2 regions of the Paenalkalicoccus suaedae genome follow, and region 2 is predicted to be linked to the other one. Evidence: riboswitches for the same ligand, from Rfam matches in the RefSeq annotation. Region 2 holds a riboswitch; the other holds the start of a gene.
What was found. A riboswitch is a leader RNA that binds a small molecule or an ion and turns the genes downstream of it on or off. The one in region 2 is predicted to bind lysine.
Positions count from the first base shown of each region.

Region 1: linked by a shared signal. The riboswitch ahead of FLK61_RS15000 (Na+/H+ antiporter NhaC family protein) and the one ahead of lysA (diaminopimelate decarboxylase) in region 2 are both predicted to bind lysine.

Region 1 covers NZ_CP041372.2:2,786,607-2,791,420, forward strand. The annotation lists gene FLK61_RS14995 (sodium-dependent transporter) at 1-447, opposite strand, end outside; gene FLK61_RS15000 (Na+/H+ antiporter NhaC family protein) at 1,274-2,836, opposite strand; lysine riboswitch at 2,947-3,135, opposite strand; gene yunB (sporulation protein YunB) at 3,304-4,080, opposite strand; gene FLK61_RS15010 (dihydrofolate reductase) at 4,132-4,626, opposite strand; gene FLK61_RS15015 (thymidylate synthase) at 4,642-4,814, opposite strand, start outside.
Region 2 covers NZ_CP041372.2:1,595,025-1,599,838, reverse strand. The annotation lists gene FLK61_RS08645 (peptidylprolyl isomerase) at 456-893, opposite strand; gene lysA (diaminopimelate decarboxylase) at 965-2,293, opposite strand; lysine riboswitch at 2,380-2,552, opposite strand; gene FLK61_RS08635 (spore germination protein) at 2,602-4,056, opposite strand; gene sigF (RNA polymerase sporulation sigma factor SigF) at 4,182-4,814, opposite strand, start outside.

The DNA of each region.
Region 1 (4,814 bases), 1.2 Mb from region 2:
CTGCCAGAATACTGGACCTGTTGTTCCTCCAATGAATGTCTCAAAGAAAGCTCCATAGCCTTCTGCTGGAACAGCTACAGCTGATCCTGAAATGTACGCAAACAGGTAGTAAAGTACCCAACCTGCAATAACACCATAAAATGATAAAATTAAGAATGAGGTCAAGACGCCTAAAATACCACCGAGCACCCAAGGCTTACCTGGTGAAATATTATTGAATGAACCTACAACATCTGACTGACCGCGTCGGCCGACAGAAAACTCGGCAAGTAAAACAGGAAGACCAACTAGGAAGATACAAAGCACATAAATTAATAAGAATGCTGCTCCACCACTTTCACCTGTTACATACGCAAAACGCCAAATGTTCCCTAGACCTACAGCAGAACCAACGGCTGCCAGGATAAACCCTAATCTTGTGGCAAACTGCTCACGAGACTGATCCATGAAAAAAACTCCCCTCTACATAGCTGTATTTTAAAACTAAAAATAATTGCTAAGACTATTACTGCTTTAGGAAAATAGGTGTAAGCCTCCTCCTTTTATTAACTTTTTGATCATACAAATGATCTTGTCTTCGCTATTTTATTATAATTATCAGAAAATAGAATGTCAAAGTATTTTCTGAATATTCGACACAAATTATGATGATTTCTCACATTTATGCGCATAAACTGAAATGTAAGCGCTTAAATAAGTTATGATGCTTTAGAATAGTAAGGGGTGGTTTCTTCAACCTTCTTCAATTATGTGACAGAAATCGAGTGATTTCTTTCTTAATATAGAGTTTTGTAGGTGTGATTTCTCCAATTAATAGAGTGAGAAGTTGTGTTTATAGTGTATTTATCTGCTTCGAAATAAGGTTAGACGCTTCTACATATTATTGAGAATAGTTATGATCTTTAGTTTAATTTTATGTTCCGCTTTTTAAAGTTATGTTCTTGATCCTGATGTTATGTTCCGCATCTAAACTTTATGGACTCCATGGACTTTTTGAACATCGTTATGTTCCTAATTTTGCTTTTATGTTCCCCGTTTTAAAGTTATGTTCCTTAAACAGAAGTTATGGACTTCCGCAGTGATTGCGCGCATAAACTAGCTTTATGCGCGACGTGCCGCTGCAAAAGGCTAATCGGTTTTTCTCGCGCTAGTTGCATCATTCGCTTGCTAGTGCCGTCTATTCCTCGCCCATTTCTTTCCCCTTCTCCCCTCACCAACACCAAAAACAAAAGGCCCTCACATAACGTGAGAGCCTTCCGTCTTACAAGTCTTATTACCCGATCGTGCCGAGTCTTCCTACGATTACTTTCGTGACACCTAGCGTCAGCGCTAACGTTACAGCACCTACTAACAGTCCAACAATCGTCGATCCTGTTACTCCTAGTGCTAAGAAAGCGATAATAGCTACGAATCCGATCAACAGTGCGTAAGGTAGCTGGGTTGTCACGTGATCGATGTGATGACTTCCCGCTCCTGCTGAAGAAAGAATCGTTGTATCTGAAATTGGTGAACAGTGGTCACCGAAGATTGCACCAGCAAGTACTGCTGCTAAAACTGGTAGCATAAGCGTAATATCTGTTTGTGCAGCAATTTCTCCTGCGATCGGTAGCATGATGGCAAATGTGCCCCATGATGTTCCTGTACTAAATGCCATGAACCCTGCGATCACAAAGAGTAGCGCTGGTAAAATAGCGAGTGGAATAAATTCGTTTACTTGGCTTGCTAAATATTCTCCTGTACCTAATGCGTCAATGACTTCAATAATCGTCCACGCAAAAATGAGGATATAAATAGCAGGTAGCATCGACTTAATTCCCGCCCATAGGCCAAGACCTACTTGCTTTACTTCTACACGACGTACGAATGCTAACACTACTGCTACGGCGAAACTAATTAGTCCACCATATACGAGGGAAGCAGCGACGTCTGTATTTTCAAATGTAGCAAGAAGAGACGCAGTGCCTTCTGTTGCTTGAATACCTGTAATCACCATGAACATAACTGTACCTGCAATTAATACGGCAATTGGTACAACGAGGTCAGAAACCTTGCCTTTTGCTTCTGGAGCTTCTAACCCAGTTTCCCCAGGAATAGCGCCTTTGCTTTGATCAAACAATTCACCGGACGTAACCGCTAGACGCTCGTGATGACGCATCGCACCGATATCAAGCTTAAAGTATGCGACCGCAAATACCGTGATGATCGCAAATACCGCATAAAAGTTCATTGGAGCGATCAGTAGAAATGCCTGTAAAGAGCCATACTGCGTCACACCGTGAGCAGTTAAAATACCACCGATAATCGTGATAATGTATGCACCCCAGCTTGAGACTGGAGAAATCACACACATTGGAGCCGCCGTAGAGTCCACAATATACGCGAGCTTAGCACGCGAAATACGATGACGGTCTGTTAGCGGTCGACTAACGTTCCCGACTGTTAAGCTGTTAAAATAATCATCGATAAAGATGATTATTCCTAAAAATGCTGCAACAAACTGTGCGCCAATGCGCGTCTTCACTCGCGCAAGCGCCCACTCTCCGAATGCTCGTCCCCCACCTGTAATGGTGATAAGTGCCGCAATCATTCCGAGTAGTAGCAGGAATAAGATAATATAAAATTCCCACGTATTTATGCCATCCTCCGTCCAAAAGATGCCTGTGACGGTCGACATTATTTGTGTAAATGCCTCGTTAATAAACATATCCTGCTGTTGGTTGACCATTAAGGCTCCAACAATAATACCAACACCAAGTGACACTAACACGCGCTTCGTGATAAGCACGAGCACAAGTGCAAGCACCGGTGGCAGCAGGGATAGGATACCGTGATCCATGAGTATTGCCCCTTCCTCTATATAAAAATGTGGATAGTAGTGTGATCTCTGGACAATAAAAAAAGCAAGGGAGAGTATCCCCTGCTATCTACAGATGATCCTCACTACAAACGTTTCGCAGTTCTCCACGCTGAGCTATACAAGCACGTGCGTGACAGTCCAGCACTTATTAAGTGCAGGCCCAGCTAATTATGTGTTGACGGTACATAATTGCTTCGGCAAAGAACCCTTTCACATGCGTGCATCGCTCGTCTAAGCTTCCGCATATTACTCTTTTTCTTCGCGCCTCTACCTCACATTGTTAGGAGGTATCTATTGCTATGAACTTGTCGAAGTTTCCCGAATTAGAATAACAAATATCAAGGCTAATTTCAATGCTTTTTACCTAGCCCATTATATTCTATTAATTGCAACAGTTGCGAAGCTTCTTACTACCCTTTTTCTTACATAGCAAATATAGCCGGCCCTTACCCACCGCCGCCCTGATTTGGATTGATGACTGCTGGAATCGTTCCACTGCCACCATAATAATCCGGAACATCACCAGGTAACCAAACCATCGTAACAGGCACTGCGGTCTTTACAACAGCGGTATCCGTAGCAAATGGAATAACGACTTTTACGTCGACTTCAATATCCACAGAGACGCTTAAGTACGCATTATTAATCCCTACAGACATCACTTCATGCTTCATTTGCGACTTCACGTCCCCAATCGCTGAGAGTCTGACAGGAATCTCAGGACCCAAGTGGGCGAGTAGCGCATTCTTCGTTGCCTGCCCTAAAGGAATCATATGAATAATACCATCTTCAGAAAATGATGCTCCATCGTGAGGCAACGAGTCATCCGGAGCTACATGATAATCACGAATCTTGCCCTGTTCAATATCATTTAAGTAATTTTGCACTCTCTTCGTCGTTTCTTGAAGAACACGATTGACGATAACGGGGTTTAACTGGACAGAGTTAACTTGCTGATTCTGATCATATTCATAAATGAGGACATCCTCCATGTGGCTCTCCTCTAAAATTTGACTGGAGATGGCATCATTGATAGCGAGTGTCGCTATACGTTGAGTCTCTGTTTTAGCTATGGCAATAATAGTTGGTCGAACGCCTTTCTCTACTAAGATTAACCCCTGTACAGTCAGAACAATAAAAATAGCACAGGACAAGAGAAAGACGACTTTGAGTGGTAACGGTCCTCTTCGTGACTGTCTTCGGCGCAAGCGCTGCTTTAACATGATTGTCCACGCCCCTTCCACACAAACTATGCAAAAAAAGCCACTCTCATGCTAAGAGAGTGGCTCAACCGCATCATATGTACGGAAGTAGAAGTCATACGGATTCTTTTCATCCTTGACCCCTTTTTGTTCTTCTTTTAACACCCATTTAGTTGGGTCTAGTTCTGGGAAATAGGTATCCCCTTCAAACTCACTGTCAATATACGTCACGTAGACACGGTCCACTTTATCCAAGTAGTAACGGAATATCTCTGCTCCACCTATGATAAATGCTTTTTCATCCTGACTTAACAGCGTCGTTAATTCCTCAAAGGAATGAACGACTTCAGCACCTTCTTGGCTGTAGCCTTCGTTACGTGTGAGAATGATGGAGCGTCTATTAGGTAGTGGTCTACCGATCGACTCAAACGTTTTGCGACCCATCACGATCGTAGACCCGGTCGTAGTCCGCTTAAAAAAAGCGAGATCCGCTGGGAGATGCCACGGCATCGCATTATCACGTCCAATAACTCGATTGCGATCATGTGCTACTATCATTGCAAGCATCGTCATTCCTCCTTGTTAGACTGCGATAGGTGCTTTAATAGAAGGGTGAGGCTCATATCCTTCCAGTGTAATGTCCTCGATCTCTGCGTCAAAGATAGACGTTAACGACTCGTTAATCGTAATGGTTGGAAGAGGCTTCTCGTCCCGTGAAAGTTGCAAGTTCACTTGCTCTACGTGATTCGAGTAAA
Region 2 (4,814 bases):
CTATGCTCGGAATTCTCTAACTAAATTATAGTGGATTAAAAGCTTTTGGTAAGAGTGATGACATTGGCATTGGTGTTCACTTATGGGAAATCGTGTGGTTATACGGTTGTATGGTGAGGGTTTCTGTTTGTTGCTCTCGGTTATTCGGAATCGCGGCTTGGTTTTCCGTTTATTGCTTTAGGTTATCCGCAATCGTGCCTTGGTTTTCCGCTTATTGCTTTCGGTTATCCGCAACCGTGCCTAGGTTTTCCGCTTATCGCTTTCGGTTATACGGATGCGCGGCTTGGTTTTCCGCTTATCGTTTTCAGTTATCCGGAATCCCTGCTTCATTATTCACTTTTTGCTTTCCATTATCCTCAAACCGGTCTATCTTTCCTCAAACAAAAAGAGGAGCCCTCGATTTTGCAATCGGCTCCTCTTCTGTTTATTTCATTTATCTTTTCGTTCAAACGCTCTTATTCAACGTCGTATACTTTTACTTCTTCCATTACATCGCCTTGCTTGATGCGATCCATCACGTCAAGGCCTTCAATAACTTGGCCAAAAACAGTGTGAACACCATCTAGGTGCGGCTGTGGATCGAATACGAGGAAGAATTGGCTTCCACCAGTGTCACGACCTGCATGTGCCATAGAGAGAGTGCCTTTTTGGTGCTTATGTGGGTTGCCTTCTGTTTCACATTTGATTGTGTAACCAGGTCCGCCAGTTCCTGTTCCGTTTGGACATCCGCCCTGTGCAACAAAACCTGGAATAACTCGGTGGAAGTTTAATCCGTTATAAAAACCGTCGCTCGCAAGCTTCTCAAAGTTTTCTACGTGTCCTGGTGCTGCTTCTGGGAAAAATTCAATAACAATCTTTTCTCCGTTGCCAAAAATAATTTCGCCTTTTTTCATGTGAATTGCCTCCATTGTTTAACGATTTTATACCTTACATAGTGTAGCAGAGAATCACTTAAAGGTCACGTTTATGCTTTTTCAGGAAGCATAATTTTTGAGTATCGATTCTCACGTCTTGTTAAATCTTCAAACTGCTCTCTTTCGATCACACATTCATGCTCCCCATCCTCAACGAACACGACAGCAGGACGTAGAATCCGGTTATAATTGTTTGCCATCGAGTAACCATAGGCACCTGTTGAGAAGACAGCTAAAATATCACCTTGCTCGATTTTTGGGAGATTAATATCCCAGATTAGCATATCCCCGCTCTCGCAACATTTACCTGCAATAGATACAACCTCTTCAGGCTCCGCGTGAGCACGGTTAGCTAATGTCGCGGAGTATTCAGCCTGATAAAGCGCAGGGCGAATATTGTCCGTCATGCCTCCGTCAACTGATACATACGTGCGTACATCAGGAATTTCTTTACGTGTTCCGAGCGTGTAGAGAGTTGTTCCTGCTTCTCCAACTAAAGCGCGCCCAGGCTCTATCCAAAATTCCGGAAGAGGCTTATTTAATCTGTTAGATTCTTTTTTAGCCGCTTCTACCATTTTGTCGATGTACGTTGATAGTGGGAGTGGTTCGTCATTTTCAGTGTAGCGAATTCCAAATCCTCCACCAACGTTTAGTACGTTTGGATAGTAATCGAACTTGTTTACCCAACCTTCGATGGATGCATAAATCTCCTTGACTGCCTCTTCAAAGCCTTCTGCACGGAAAATTTGGGAACCGATATGAGAATGAACGCCTTGAAGCGTTAGGAATTCATGAGAAGTAATCATATCGATTGCCTTGTCTGCCTGCGCGCTATTTAAATCAAATCCGAATTTAGAATCCTCTTGACCAGTTGAAATATATTCATGCGTGTGTGCCTCTACACCAGGTGTGATGCGAATGAGCACATCCATTTGTTGCTTACTTGACTCCGTCAAAGCCATCAACCATGATAGCTCTGTAAAATTGTCTACGACAATACAGCCGATTTTATGTGTGACGGCCATCTCAAGCTCGTCTGGTGTTTTATTATTTCCGTGGAAGTGAATGCGTTCAACTGGAAAGCCTGCTTCAAGCGCTGTATAAAGCTCACCGCCAGAGCAAACATCTAAGCTCAGTTCTAATTCGTTTGCAAGCTCAATCATCGCAATGCAGCTGAATGCTTTGGATGCGTAAGCAATTTGATAAGACACAGATTGATTTTTAAAAGCATCGTGAAACTCATTAGCCCGATCTCGAATGTCTTTTACATCATACACAAATAAAGGGGTTCCGTACGCTTCCTTAAGCGTCTCCGTTGAGACTCCACCAATTTCTATAAACCCACGCTCATTTACTTTCGTCGTCCCTCTGTATGTCATTTATCTCCGCTCCTACTCTATTTGAATATAAAAAAGGGAATGAGGGCGTCACACACACTCATTCCCGACCCGTACCTAAACGTATTCGGAAAGATAGTGCTCCACTGCTATAGTGACAGTGTCTGGCTTCTTAAACCAGACCCCAGGGAGGTGAAATGAGGTACTTCACGCCCCTTCGGCAATGTAACCTTTCTAACATGATCATCGCCTCCTCAGACTATCATGCTGTACTTTTTTACACCGCGCCTCTATCCTTCTATTCAATTCATTTTATTCAAGATAGCATAGGGCTAAAAGATTCGCAACCGTTACGAGGAAGTTCGTTGTTTTATCCTGTCTGGCGGATGGACAATACTAGGACGTAATAGTTTCAATGGCACTGGCTTTCGGAAGAAAATATCAAGGCACGCAATTGGATAAAAGGGAATAAACGGCCAAAAATAAGGTGTCTCGAGCGCTTTCCTTGTGGAAATAAATAACATCATGACAGTTAAGCCAATGACAAATCCAGGGAGACCAGCAATAGCAACAGCTGTGATTAAAAGTATTCTCATGATTTTCATCGCAAAGGCAAGCTCATAGCTTGGAGTAGCAAACATACCGACGGCGGAGATTGCTACATAAAGGATGACCTCTGGCACAAATAATCCGACGCTAATCGCAACCTCTCCAATTAGGAGTGCCGCAACTAAACCCAATGCAGTCGCAAGAGGTGATGGGGTGTGAATGGCAGCCATTCTCAAGAGCTCAATTCCAAGCTCCGCAAATAGTATTTGCCAAAATATCGGAACATTTGACATCTCATTTGGTCCGATAAAAGATAGGTGATCAGGTAATAGTGTAGGTTCGAGCACAAACAATAGCCATAGTGGTAAAACAAGAAGGGAGAATAGCATCCCAGAGAATCGAACCCATCTTAAGAATGTCCCAATAGCTGGCGCTTGGCGATATTCTTCCGCGTGCTGCACGTGATGAAAAAAGGTTGTTGGAAAAATCATGACACTTGGAGAAGAGTCCACATAACAGACGACGTGACCCTCGAGTAGATGGGTTGCACATACGTCAGGACGCTCCGTATAGCGCACCATAGGGAAGGGATTCATTCCTTGCTTGACGATGTATTCCTCTACCACTTTGTCGGCCATAGTGAGGCCGTCGATATCGATCTGCTCAAGCTCTTTAAATACAATATCAACCGAGTTTTGATCGGCTACACCTTCAATATACGCCACACAAATATCTGTTTTAGAACGCCTTCCGACCTGAACCATAACATTCCGTAAGTTTTCGTCACGAATCCGGCGTCTCGTGAGCGCGGTATTCTCAATAATATTTTCAGTAAAACCATCTCGACTTCCTCTTACAACTCTTTCCGTGTCAGGTTCTTCAGGTCCGCGCCCAGGGTATCTCCTCGCATCAATGATTAACGCTTCAGACTCTCCATCAATTAAAATGACAACGAGTCCAGATAACACTTGCTTTATAATCGTATCGTACTCATCCGTGAGCTCTACCTGCATATGAGTCAGTCTGTTGAGCATCATCTCTTTCGTGTCACGCTTTTTCCTCTCCATACTGTCAACGAACATGAGCTTATCTAAAATATCAATTAGGTGGGAAATATCGCAAAGTCCCGTCACAAAATATAGCTTGATTCCGACATCATGAATAAACAGGGAGCGTTTATCAACATCAAAACTCTTATCTATTCCTAATCGGTCTTGTAAAATTTCCTCATTCACTTTTAAATCGGTTGAAAGCATCTGCTTCTCCCCCTCTCAAGGACCTTCTGTTGAGGGTTAGTATGTGTTTAGGTTTTAGTAATTATGTAAGGCTGTTTTCTTAAGACAAAAAGCACCCCTTTAGAAGAAAAAGAGGTGCTTCCTTTTTAACTTGTCTGCTCTAACTTTTCTTTCAGCGTCTCTAAAATTTTCTTCTCAAGCCTTGAGACTTGGACTTGGGAAATGCCTAACCTTGCCGCAACTTGAGACTGCGTTTGATCCTTATAGTAACGAAGCATGATAATTATGCGAGAACGTTCATCTAAATGCTTCATTTCCTCGCGAAGTGCCAGTTTGTCAAACCAATACCTGTCTGGTTCATCAGCCATTTGATCTAAAATGGTGATTGGTTCTCCGTCATTTTCGTAAATAGTCTCATGAATCGATGCAAGTTGTCTGCTAGCATCTTGTGCAAAGACGACTTCTTCAGGTGACAGCTCTAAAAAAGAGGCGATCTCCTTAACTGTCGGCACTCTTCCTAGCTCCTTCATGAGCTGCTCTGACGTTTTCCTAACTTGGTTACTAAGCTCCTTGATTGATCTACTAACCTTTACCGCACCATCATCCCGTAAAAATCGTTGAATCTCTCCAATGATCATCGGTACGGCATACGTCGAGAACTTCACGTCATAGCTCAAATCAAATTTATCAATGGATTTCATAAGCCCTATGCAGCCTATTTGGAATAAATCTTCCTGCTCATAACCTCTATTCGAAAATCGTTGTACAACAGACCACAC